DNA from 2 places in the Solwaraspora sp. WMMB335 genome. Region 1 is predicted to be linked to the other one. Evidence: predicted binding sites of a transcription regulator. Region 1 holds the regulator's gene; the other holds the start of a gene.
The links. Region 1 encodes HrcA, which represses chaperone genes, less so after heat shock. Its sites were predicted from a motif close to GGTTNGCACNCTCNNNNNGAGNGTGCNAACC; they were not measured.
Positions count from the first base shown of each region.

Region 2: a site for HrcA is predicted at 1,836-1,866, ahead of groES (co-chaperone GroES). Genes of this name have one in related genera too.

Region 1 covers NZ_JBMHMF010000001.1:6,400,461-6,405,179, forward strand. The annotation lists gene ACN27F_RS27540 (DUF4870 domain-containing protein) at 1-409, opposite strand, end outside; gene hrcA (heat-inducible transcriptional repressor HrcA) at 796-1,818, shown strand; gene dnaJ (molecular chaperone DnaJ) at 1,889-3,022, shown strand; gene ACN27F_RS27555 (16S rRNA (uracil(1498)-N(3))-methyltransferase) at 3,059-3,805, shown strand; gene ACN27F_RS27560 (histidine triad nucleotide-binding protein) at 3,857-4,207, shown strand; gene ACN27F_RS27565 (PhoH family protein) at 4,431-4,719, shown strand, end outside.
Region 2 covers NZ_JBMHMF010000001.1:5,101,538-5,106,256, forward strand. The annotation lists gene ybaK (Cys-tRNA(Pro) deacylase) at 1-459, opposite strand, end outside; gene ACN27F_RS22225 (THUMP-like domain-containing protein) at 485-1,789, opposite strand; gene groES (co-chaperone GroES) at 1,998-2,312, shown strand; gene groL (chaperonin GroEL) at 2,429-4,075, shown strand; gene ACN27F_RS22240 (molybdopterin-dependent oxidoreductase) at 4,323-4,719, shown strand, end outside.

The sequences.
Region 1 (4,719 bases):
CGGCCAGCGCGTGCGCCTTCACCGTCGGCGACTGCTGGCCCTTGGCCAGGTAGGCGATCAGCGGACCGACGAAACCGAGCGGACCGAAGCTGATGAACGCGCCGAGCGCGCCGCCGAAGTGGGCGACCAGTGCCCAGGTCTTCTCGTCGTTCGTGGCATAGCCGGCCGGGGGTGGACCTCCGTACGCCGGACCGCCGGGTGGGTATCCGCCACCCGGCGGCGGGTAGCCCCCAGGCGGCGGATACCCGCCGGGCGGCGGTGGGCTCTCGCCGCCGGGCGGCGGGTGGTATCCGGGAGAGGAGGCCTCGCCCGGCATCGAGTAGGACCCTGGGGGTGGGGGCGGGGAGGTCGGATCCGGCGGAGTGCCGCCGGGGCCGTTTTCCCCTGGTGGGCGAGGTGGTTCAGTCATGTCCGACACGGTAGGGGGACGAATCAAGACATGCCAGCTAGCCCCGCCGATGATTTGCTGGCGTACGGCGATTTGTCCTGGCCGGAAGGCGGCTGCGGACCGGTCGACGGCCTGTTGCGTGAGCTTGACGTGATCGGCTGATCACACCCGGCATCGGGGTGCCAATTCTGATCATATTTGACCCTATTCGGCACCTGGTCCCGGAAACCGATCATCGCCTCACCGTCCCGGGCGACGTATGCTGGCACTCACGGCCGGCGAGTGCCAGCACCCGGACCGGGGCCCGCGCCGGTTCGTGACGCGCCGACACGATGACCCGGTCGTGACTCGGTCCGTGTCCGGCCCGGTCGGCAGTGTCGGGTTGCCGACATCGGAGGGGGTGGAAGGTGGGTCTCGACGACCGCAAGCTCGACGTGCTCCGGGCAATTGTCGAGGACTACGTCGCCACCCAGGAGCCGGTCGGCAGCAGGGCGTTGGTCGAGCGGCACCAACTCGGCGTCTCGCCGGCTACCGTTCGTAACGACATGGCAGTGCTGGAGGAGGAGGGCTACATCCGTCAACCGCACACCAGCGCCGGGCGGGTGCCGACCGACCGGGGATACCGGCTCTTCGTCGACCGGCTGTCCCGGGTCAAACCGCTCAGCCCGGCCGAGCGGCGGGCGATCGAGCGCTTCCTGGCCGGTGCGGTCGATCTCGACGACGTGGTGCACCGGACCGTCCGGCTGCTCGCCCAGCTCACCCGGCAGGTCGCCGTCGTGCAGTATCCGAGCCTGTCCCGGTCCGCTGTTCGTCACCTGGAGTTGGTGCCGATTTCGACCACCCGGCTGATGCTGGTGCTGATCGTCGACACCGGCCGGGTCGAGCAGCGGCTGGTCGAACTTCCCGCACCGATCTCCGCCGAGGATGTGACCGATCTGCGGCGGCTCGCCAACGAGAAACTCGGCGGATGTCGGCTCTCCGACACGCCGCCGCTGGTCCAGGCACTGGTCGACGAGGCGTCGCCGGCGCTGCGACCAGCGATGACTACGCTGTCCACGGTGTTGCTGGAGACTCTGGTCGAGCGGCACGAGGAGCGCATTGCGTTGGCCGGGACCGCTAACCTGGCCAGGGGGGGACTTCTCGACTTCCAAGGCTCCCTGCGTCCGATACTGGAGGCACTGGAGGAGGAGGTCATCCTGCTCAAGCTGATCGGCGAGGCCGAGCCAAGCACACTGCGGGTGCGCATCGGCGACGAGAACGAGATCGACAACCTGCGGGCCGCCTCAGTCGTCAGCACCGGATACGGCCCAGGCGCCACGATCGTGGCCGGCCTCGGGGTGCTCGGCCCCACCCGGATGGACTACCCCGGCACCATCGCCACGGTCCGAGCCGTGGCACGCTACGTCGGTGATCTGCTGGCGCAGAACTGACCGGCGAGCAAATACCGACCTACCCGGCGAACTGCACACGCGAGACTGACACATGAGGACACCAGACGCAGTGGCCAAGGACTATTACGGGATCCTCGGCGTAAGCCGGGACGCTTCCGCCGAAGACATCAAACGGGCCTATCGGAAGCTGGCCCGGCAATACCACCCGGACGTCAATCCGGACCCGGCGGCTGCCGACAAGTTCAAGGACATCACCGCCGCGTACGAGGTGCTCTCCGACGACCAGAAGCGGCAGATCGTCGACCTCGGCGGTGATCCGCTCGCCCCCGGCGGCGCGCCGGGCGGCGGCCCGGGTGGAGCCGGACCATTCGTCGGTTTCCAGGACATCATGGACGCCTTCTTCGGCGCGGCGGCCGGTTCCCGTGGGCCGCGTTCGCGCACCCGGCCGGGTGCCGACGCGATCCTTCGACTGGAACTCGACCTCGCCGAGACGGCGTTCGGCGTCGAGGCGCCGATCACCGTCGACACCGCGGTGATCTGCACGACCTGCTCCGGGGCGGGCACCGCCGCCGGCACCCATCTGGCGACCTGCGAGGCGTGCGGGGGGCGCGGCGAGGTGCAGTCGGTGCAGCGCACCTTCCTCGGCCAGGTCGTCTCGTCCCGCCCCTGCGTCGCCTGCCAGGGGTACGGCACGGTGATTCCGCACCCCTGCCCGACCTGTGGCGGCGACGGCCGGGTCCGTACCCGGCGGTCGCTCACCGTCAAGATCCCCGCCGGCGTCGAGGACGGCATGCGGATCCGGCTGGCCCAGCAGGGCGAGGTCGGACCGGGCGGCGGCACCGCCGGTGACCTGTACGTCGAGATCCACGAGCGGCCGCACGACGTCTACTCCCGCAAGGGCGACGACCTGCACTGCCGGGTCACCGTTCCGATGACCGCGGCGGCGCTGGGCACCCGGCTGACCATCCGCACTCTGGACAGCGACGAGCCGGTGGACGTCAAGCCCGGCACCCAGCCGGGTGCCACGCTGCGGCTGCGTGGCCGAGGTGTGCCGCATCTGCGCGGTACCGGTCGAGGCGACCTGTACGTGCACCTCGACGTGCGTACGCCCACCAAACTCGACGCCGATCAGGAGCGGACGCTGCGCGAGTTCGCCAAGTCCCGGGGCGAGGAAGTGGCCGAGCTGAGCAAGCAGGGCGGGTTCTTCTCCCGGATGCGCGACGCGTTCAACGGCCACGCGTGAGCGCCGGCCAGTGAGCGTTGACCGGCCCGGCCGACCGTGAGCGCGCCGCTGTTCCTGGTCGACCAGGTGCCTGCCGGGCCGACGTACACCCTCGACGGGCCGGAAGGGCGACATGCCGCCGCCGTGGTCCGGTTGCGCGTCGGCGAACCGCTGCTGCTCACCGACGGCCGGGGCGGGATCGCCAACACGGTGGTCGACACGGTCACCCGCAACAGCCTGGACCTGCGGATTCTCCAGGTGACCAGGACCGCCCCGCCCGATCCCCGGCTGGTCGTCGCACAGGGTGTCGCCAAGGGCGATCGCGGCGAGTTGGCCGTCCAGGCGATGACCGAGGTCGGGGTCGACGAGATCGTGCCCTGGGCGGCGGCCCGGTCGGTGACCCGCTGGCGCGACGATCGGGGAGCCCGGTCCCGGCAACGGTGGGTGAACACCGCCCGGGAAGCCGCCAAGCAGGCCCGCCGCTGTTGGTTACCGGCGATCGGCGGCACCGACGACCAGCCGGCCGCGTCGACCGCGGCGGTCGCCGCCCGGATCGCCACCGTCACCGGCGCCGCATTCGCGCTACACGAGTCGGCCGCCGACCGGCTGGCTACCGCGCGCCTTCCCGACAGCGGCGAGATCCTGCTGGTGGTCGGGCCCGAAGGCGGGATCGACGACGCTGAGCTGGCCGCCTTCACCCGGGCCGGCGCGCATGTGGTGCGGCTGGGGGACACGGTGCTGCGCACCTCGACGGCCGGTGTCGCGGCGCTCGCCGTGCTGGCGGTGCGACTCGGCCGTTGGTAGCTCGCGCGCCCGTTGGTAGACCCGTCACCACTGCCTCTACGATCACGTGACGTGAGTGACAACTGTGTTTTCTGTCGGATCGCGGCCGGCGAGCTGCCGACCACCTTGCTGCACACCAGCCCCAACACCGTCGCGTTCCGGGACCTGAACCCCCAGGCGCCGACGCATGTGCTGGTCATCCCCAAGCGGCACCACACCGATGTGGCCGCGCTCGCCACGGCCGATCCCGCACTCGCCGGTGAGGTGCTGGCCACGGCCGCCACGGTGGCTCAGGCCGAAGGACTGGGCGCGAACGGCTTCCGGTTGATCTTCAACACCGGCCGGTACGCCGGCCAGGAGGTGTTCCACGTGCACGCCCACGTCGTCGGCGGCGCCCCGCTCGGTCCAATGCTCGTCCGGTGACACCGCCCCAGCCGTCCCTCCGACCTCCCGCCGTCTCTCCGGCGATCTTGGGCAAATCATTGGACAAATTGGATAAATGCTCTCGATGAGTCCAAGATCGTCGGGGAAATGGAGACGGTGCGTGCGGCGTTGAGCCGATACGATGGGATGCATACCGCCCGCCGCGACCCCGGCCGCGGCGCTGACAACGAGAGCAGGTGCGAAAGGCCGCCACGGCCGACCCATGACCGGCACTCCACCTCCCGGGCAGGCCCGGGTGCAGACCAAGATCACCGTTCCGGACCCGCAGATCATGGTCAACCTGCTCGGTGCAGGCGACGAGATCCTGCGGTTGATCGAGCAGTCTGTCGTCAGCGACGTGCACGTACGGGGCAACGAGATCACCATCACCGGTGCCCCGGCGGACAACGCGGTCGCCGAACGCCTCTTCAGCGAACTGCTCGAACTCATCGCCAAGGGCGAGACCCTCACCACCGACGCGGTACGGCGTACCGTCGGCATGCTCGCCCAGG
Region 2 (4,719 bases), 1.3 Mb from region 1:
CAGGCGGGCGCCGGTCAACGTGATCAGGGCCGCCGGGGCCAGGCTCAGTTGCAGGCCGCGGCGGCCGGCGGAGACGTACACCTCGGCAAGGCCTTTGGCCGAGACGTCGAGCACCGTCGGCAGTCGCTTGCGCTGGCCCAGCGGGGAGATGCCGCCACGCACGTAGCCGGTGGTCCGTTCGGCGAGCGTCCGGTCGGCCAGCGCGGCCCGCTTGCCGTCCAACGCCGCGGCCAGGGCCTTCAGGTCGAGGTCACCGGTCACCGGCACGATCCCGACCGCCAGGGTGCCGTCGACCTGCGCGACGAGGGTCTTGAAGACCTGTTCGGCGGGGACACCGAGCGCGACGGCGACGGCCGCGCCGTAGTCCGGGGTGTCCGGCGACACCTGGTACGGATGGGTGCGAAACGGCACCCGACGCTTGGTCAGCAGTGCCGTCGCCGGGGTCGCCGTGCCTGCCATGCCGCGCGACTCTACCGGTGCCCGGTCATCCGGTCGATGGATGTCCCGCCGGGACCGGCCGGGCGAGCAGGGCGGTGGGAGCGCCGGCCACCCGGGTCAACACCAGGCTCGCCGCGCTGCCACCGGCGCGAGGGCCTGCCGCCGGCCGCAGTCGCAGGTCACGGCGCAGCTGAGCCGGATCCAGGGCCGAGCCGCGCTTGAGGATCTCCAACCGGGTGATGCCCCGGTCGCGGACCAGCGCCCGCAACCGCTTGAGGGAGAACGGCAGTACGTCGGTGATTTCCAGACAGCGGGCGTACGGGGTCCGGGTGGCCGAGTCCGCGTAGACGTAGGCGATCGAGCCGTCGGCGAGAGCGCCGTCCACGGTGGCGGCGAACGCGGCGACGAGGTGGGACCGGACGACCGCGCCGTCCGGGTCGTACAGGTAGCGGCGGACCGGGCCGACGGCGACCGGTTCGGCGCCGTCGCCGATGAGTACGGCGGGTGGGCCGCCGGCGCGCAACAGGGTGGCCTGACGGCCGGCGGCCCGATCACCCGACCGGCCGTCGGCCATGGCGGGCGGATCGCCGGTCGTGGCCAGCGGGCCGCACCAGAAGGTCGCTTCCACCATCTCCCGGTCGACGCTGACCCACTCCGCCTGCGCGCCGGGTGGCACGAGCGAGTGGTCGATCCCGGGAGCGACCTTGAGTACGGTCCGTGGCATCTGGTCCACCAGCGAGCGGATGAAGCTCCACGGCGGGGAGTAGCTGTCCGGATCGAAAGTGCGTCGGCCGGTGGCGCCGGCACGTCGGGCCGGGTCGCAGAACGCCGCGTCGTAGCCGCGTACGTCGACCGTTGTCGCGTCCGCGCAGTCGACCGTGACCAGCTCGGCCAGGCCGGTGGCCGCGGCGTTGGCGGTGGCGAGCGCGGCCGTGCCCGGGTCGGCCTCCACGGCGTACACCCGGATGCCGGCCCGGGCGGCGGCCAGGGCGTCGGCGCCGAGACCGCATCCGAGGTCGACGAGGCTTCGTACGCCCGCGGCGTGCAGCCGGGCCGCCCGCCGGTCCGCGACGGCGGCGCGGGTCGCCTGCTCCAGCCCGGTCCGGGTGAAGAACATCCGCTCGGCCGCCGGACCGAACTTGACGACTGCCCGGCGACGCAGAGTGGCCTGGGTGAGCGCGGCGGCGGCGAGGGGAGCCGCGACGCCGGTGGCGCGCAGCGCCGAGGCTGCCGCCAACGGGTCGTTACCGGCCGCACCGTCGACCAGCGCGGTAGCGGCGACCAGGGCCTGCTCGCCGTCCGGGGTCCGCAGCGCGGCCAGTTCGTCCGGGTGCACGGCGACATTGTCCACGCTCGGCCATCGGGCTAGCACTCCGTACGGTCGACTGCTAATCTGCGATTAGCACTCTCCGGCCGAGGGTGCCAGCTCACCGGCTCGTGCCGGGGGGCGAAACGCCAGGCGGACCGGCACCCGCGACGACGGACCCGCCCGGTGGCATGAGGCAGATTGACGCCGGCTGCGTTGCGGCCGGCACAAACACCAGATACCCCAGGAGGGTATGCCCGTGACTACCGCGACCAAGGTTGCGATCAAGCCGCTCGAGGACCGGATCCTGGTCCAGGCGAACGAGGCTGAGACGACCACGGCGTCGGGCATCGTGATCCCCGACACCGCCAAGGAGAAGCCGCAGGAGGGCACCGTCCTCGCTGTCGGCCCGGGCCGTATCGACGACAAGGGCAACCGGATCCCGGTTGACGTCAACGTCGGCGACACGGTCATCTACTCGAAGTACGGCGGCACCGAGGTTAAGTACGCCGGCGAGGAGTACCTGGTGCTCTCCGCCCGCGACGTCCTCGCGGTCATCGAGAAGTGACCTACTGCCAGTGCTGACCGCCCCGGAGCCCTACCTGGGGCTCCGGGGCGTCGACCGTCGGCCGGTCTTCGGCGAGTAAGCCGGCCGGCCGACGGCTAGTGCGTGAAGGGAATGTCATGGCGAAGATCCTGAGTTTCTCGGATGACGCCCGGCACCTCTTGGAGCACGGCGTCAACGCGCTCGCGGACACGGTCAAGGTCACCCTCGGCCCGCGCGGGCGCAACGTCGTGCTCGACAAGAAGTTCGGCGCTCCGACGATCACCAACGATGGTGTCACCATCGCCAAGGAGATCGAGCTCACCAATCCGTACGAGAACCTCGGCGCGCAGCTGGTCAAGGAGGTGGCGACGAAGACCAACGACGTCGCCGGCGACGGGACCACCACCGCGACCGTGCTCGCCCAGGCGATGGTCCGTGAAGGGCTACGCAACGTGGCTGCCGGGGCCAACCCGACCGCCCTCAAGCGTGGCATCGACGCGGCCGTGCAGAAGGTCTCCGAAGCGCTGCTGGACAAGGCAGTCGAGGTGGCCGACAAGGACGCGGTCGCCCAGGTGGCGACCATCTCGGCCCAGGACGCCACCATCGGCGAAATGATCGCCGAGGCGATGGAGAAGGTCGGCCGCGACGGCGTCATCACCGTCGAGGAGGGCTCCACCCTCGCCACCGAGCTGGAGATCACCGAGGGTCTGCAGTTCGACAAGGGCTTCATCTCCCCGCACTTCGTCACCGACGCCGAAGCGCAGGAGGCGGTCTTCGAAGACCCGTACATCCTGATCACCACCCAGAAGATCTCGGCGATCGAAGAGCTGCTGCCGCTGCTGGAGAAGGTCGTCCAGGCCAGCAAGCCGCTGCTGATCGTCGCTGAGGACGTCGATGGACAGGCGTTGTCCACCCTGGTGGTCAACTCGGTCCGCAAGACGCTCAAGCTGTGTGCGGTCAAGGCACCCGGATTCGGCGACCGGCGCAAGGCGATGCTGCAGGACATGGCGATCATGACCGGCGCGGAGCTGATCGCGCCGGAGCTGGGCTACAAGCTCGACGCGGTCGGGCTGGAGTCGCTGGGCAGCGCCCGGCGGGTGGTCGTGGACAAGGACACCACCACGGTGGTCGACGGCCGCGGCCGGGACACCGAGGTCGCCGACCGGGTCGCGCAGATCCGCAAGGAGATCGAGGCGTCCGACTCCGACTGGGACCGGGAGAAGCTCGCCGAGCGGCTCGCCAAGCTCTCCGGCGGCATCGCGGTGATCAAGGCCGGGGCGGCGACCGAGGTCGAGATGAAGGAGCGCAAGCACCGCATCGAGGACGCGATCGCCGCGACCAAGGCCGCGGTCGAGGAAGGCACCATCCCGGGCGGGGGTGCGACGCTGACCCAGATCACCACGGTGCTCGCCGACGACCTCGGGTTGACCGGGGACGAGAAGGTCGGCGTGTCGATCGTGCGCAAGGCGCTCGACGAGCCGCTGCGGTGGATCGCCCAGAACGCAGGCCTCGACGGGTACGTCGTGGTCGGCAAGGTCCGCGAGTGCGCCTGGGGCACCGGCCTCAACGCGGCCACCGGCGAGTACGTCGACCTCGCCGCCGCCGGCGTCGTCGACCCGGTGAAGGTGACCCGCAACGCGGTCACCAATGCCGCGTCGATCGCCGGTCTGCTGCTCACCACGGAAAGCCTCGTGGTGGAGAAGCCGGAGAAGCCCGAACCCGCCGCAGCCGGTGGGCACGGGCACTCGCACGGCCACGGCCACCAGCACGGCCCCGGCTTCTGAGCCGGTAACCGAACCACCGTTCCACCCGAGATCCGCGCGATCGGCCCGCTGGCGGCACCGCCGCCGGCGGTTCCTGATCGCGCGGATCTTGCGTATCGTCGGCGGTGACGTAACCGGCGATAGGCTGCGGTCGGCGAACGGGCCGGCGCCCGGATGCGCTGGTGCCGCACCGCCCCCGGTACGGCGCAGCCCGGGCAACGCGTCGCCTGGGCTGGGCAGCACTGGACGCGACGGTGAGGACTCAACGGTGAGCAAGCCCCGCATACCCGGACCATCGGCGGCCCTGGTCGGCGTCACCGCCGCCGCCCTGGCTCTCGGTCTGGCCGAGCTGGCTGCCGTGTTCACCGGAGCGCGCTCCGCGCCGCTGGTCGCCGTCGGCGGCGTGGTCGTGGACACCGTGCCCGAGCCGTTGAAACAGTTCGCCATCGACGTGTTCGGCGTCCATGACAAGACCGCTCTGCTGATCGGCACGGCAGTGCTGCTGGCCGGGTTCGCCGCCGGGATCGGACTGCTGGCCGCCCGCTGGCTGGTCGCCGGTTTTCTGGGTATCGCCGGGTTCGGGCTGATCGGCGCGGTCGCGGCCGTTACCCGGCCGGACGCCGGGCCGCTGGCGGTGCTGCCCGCTCTGATCGGTTCGGCTGCCG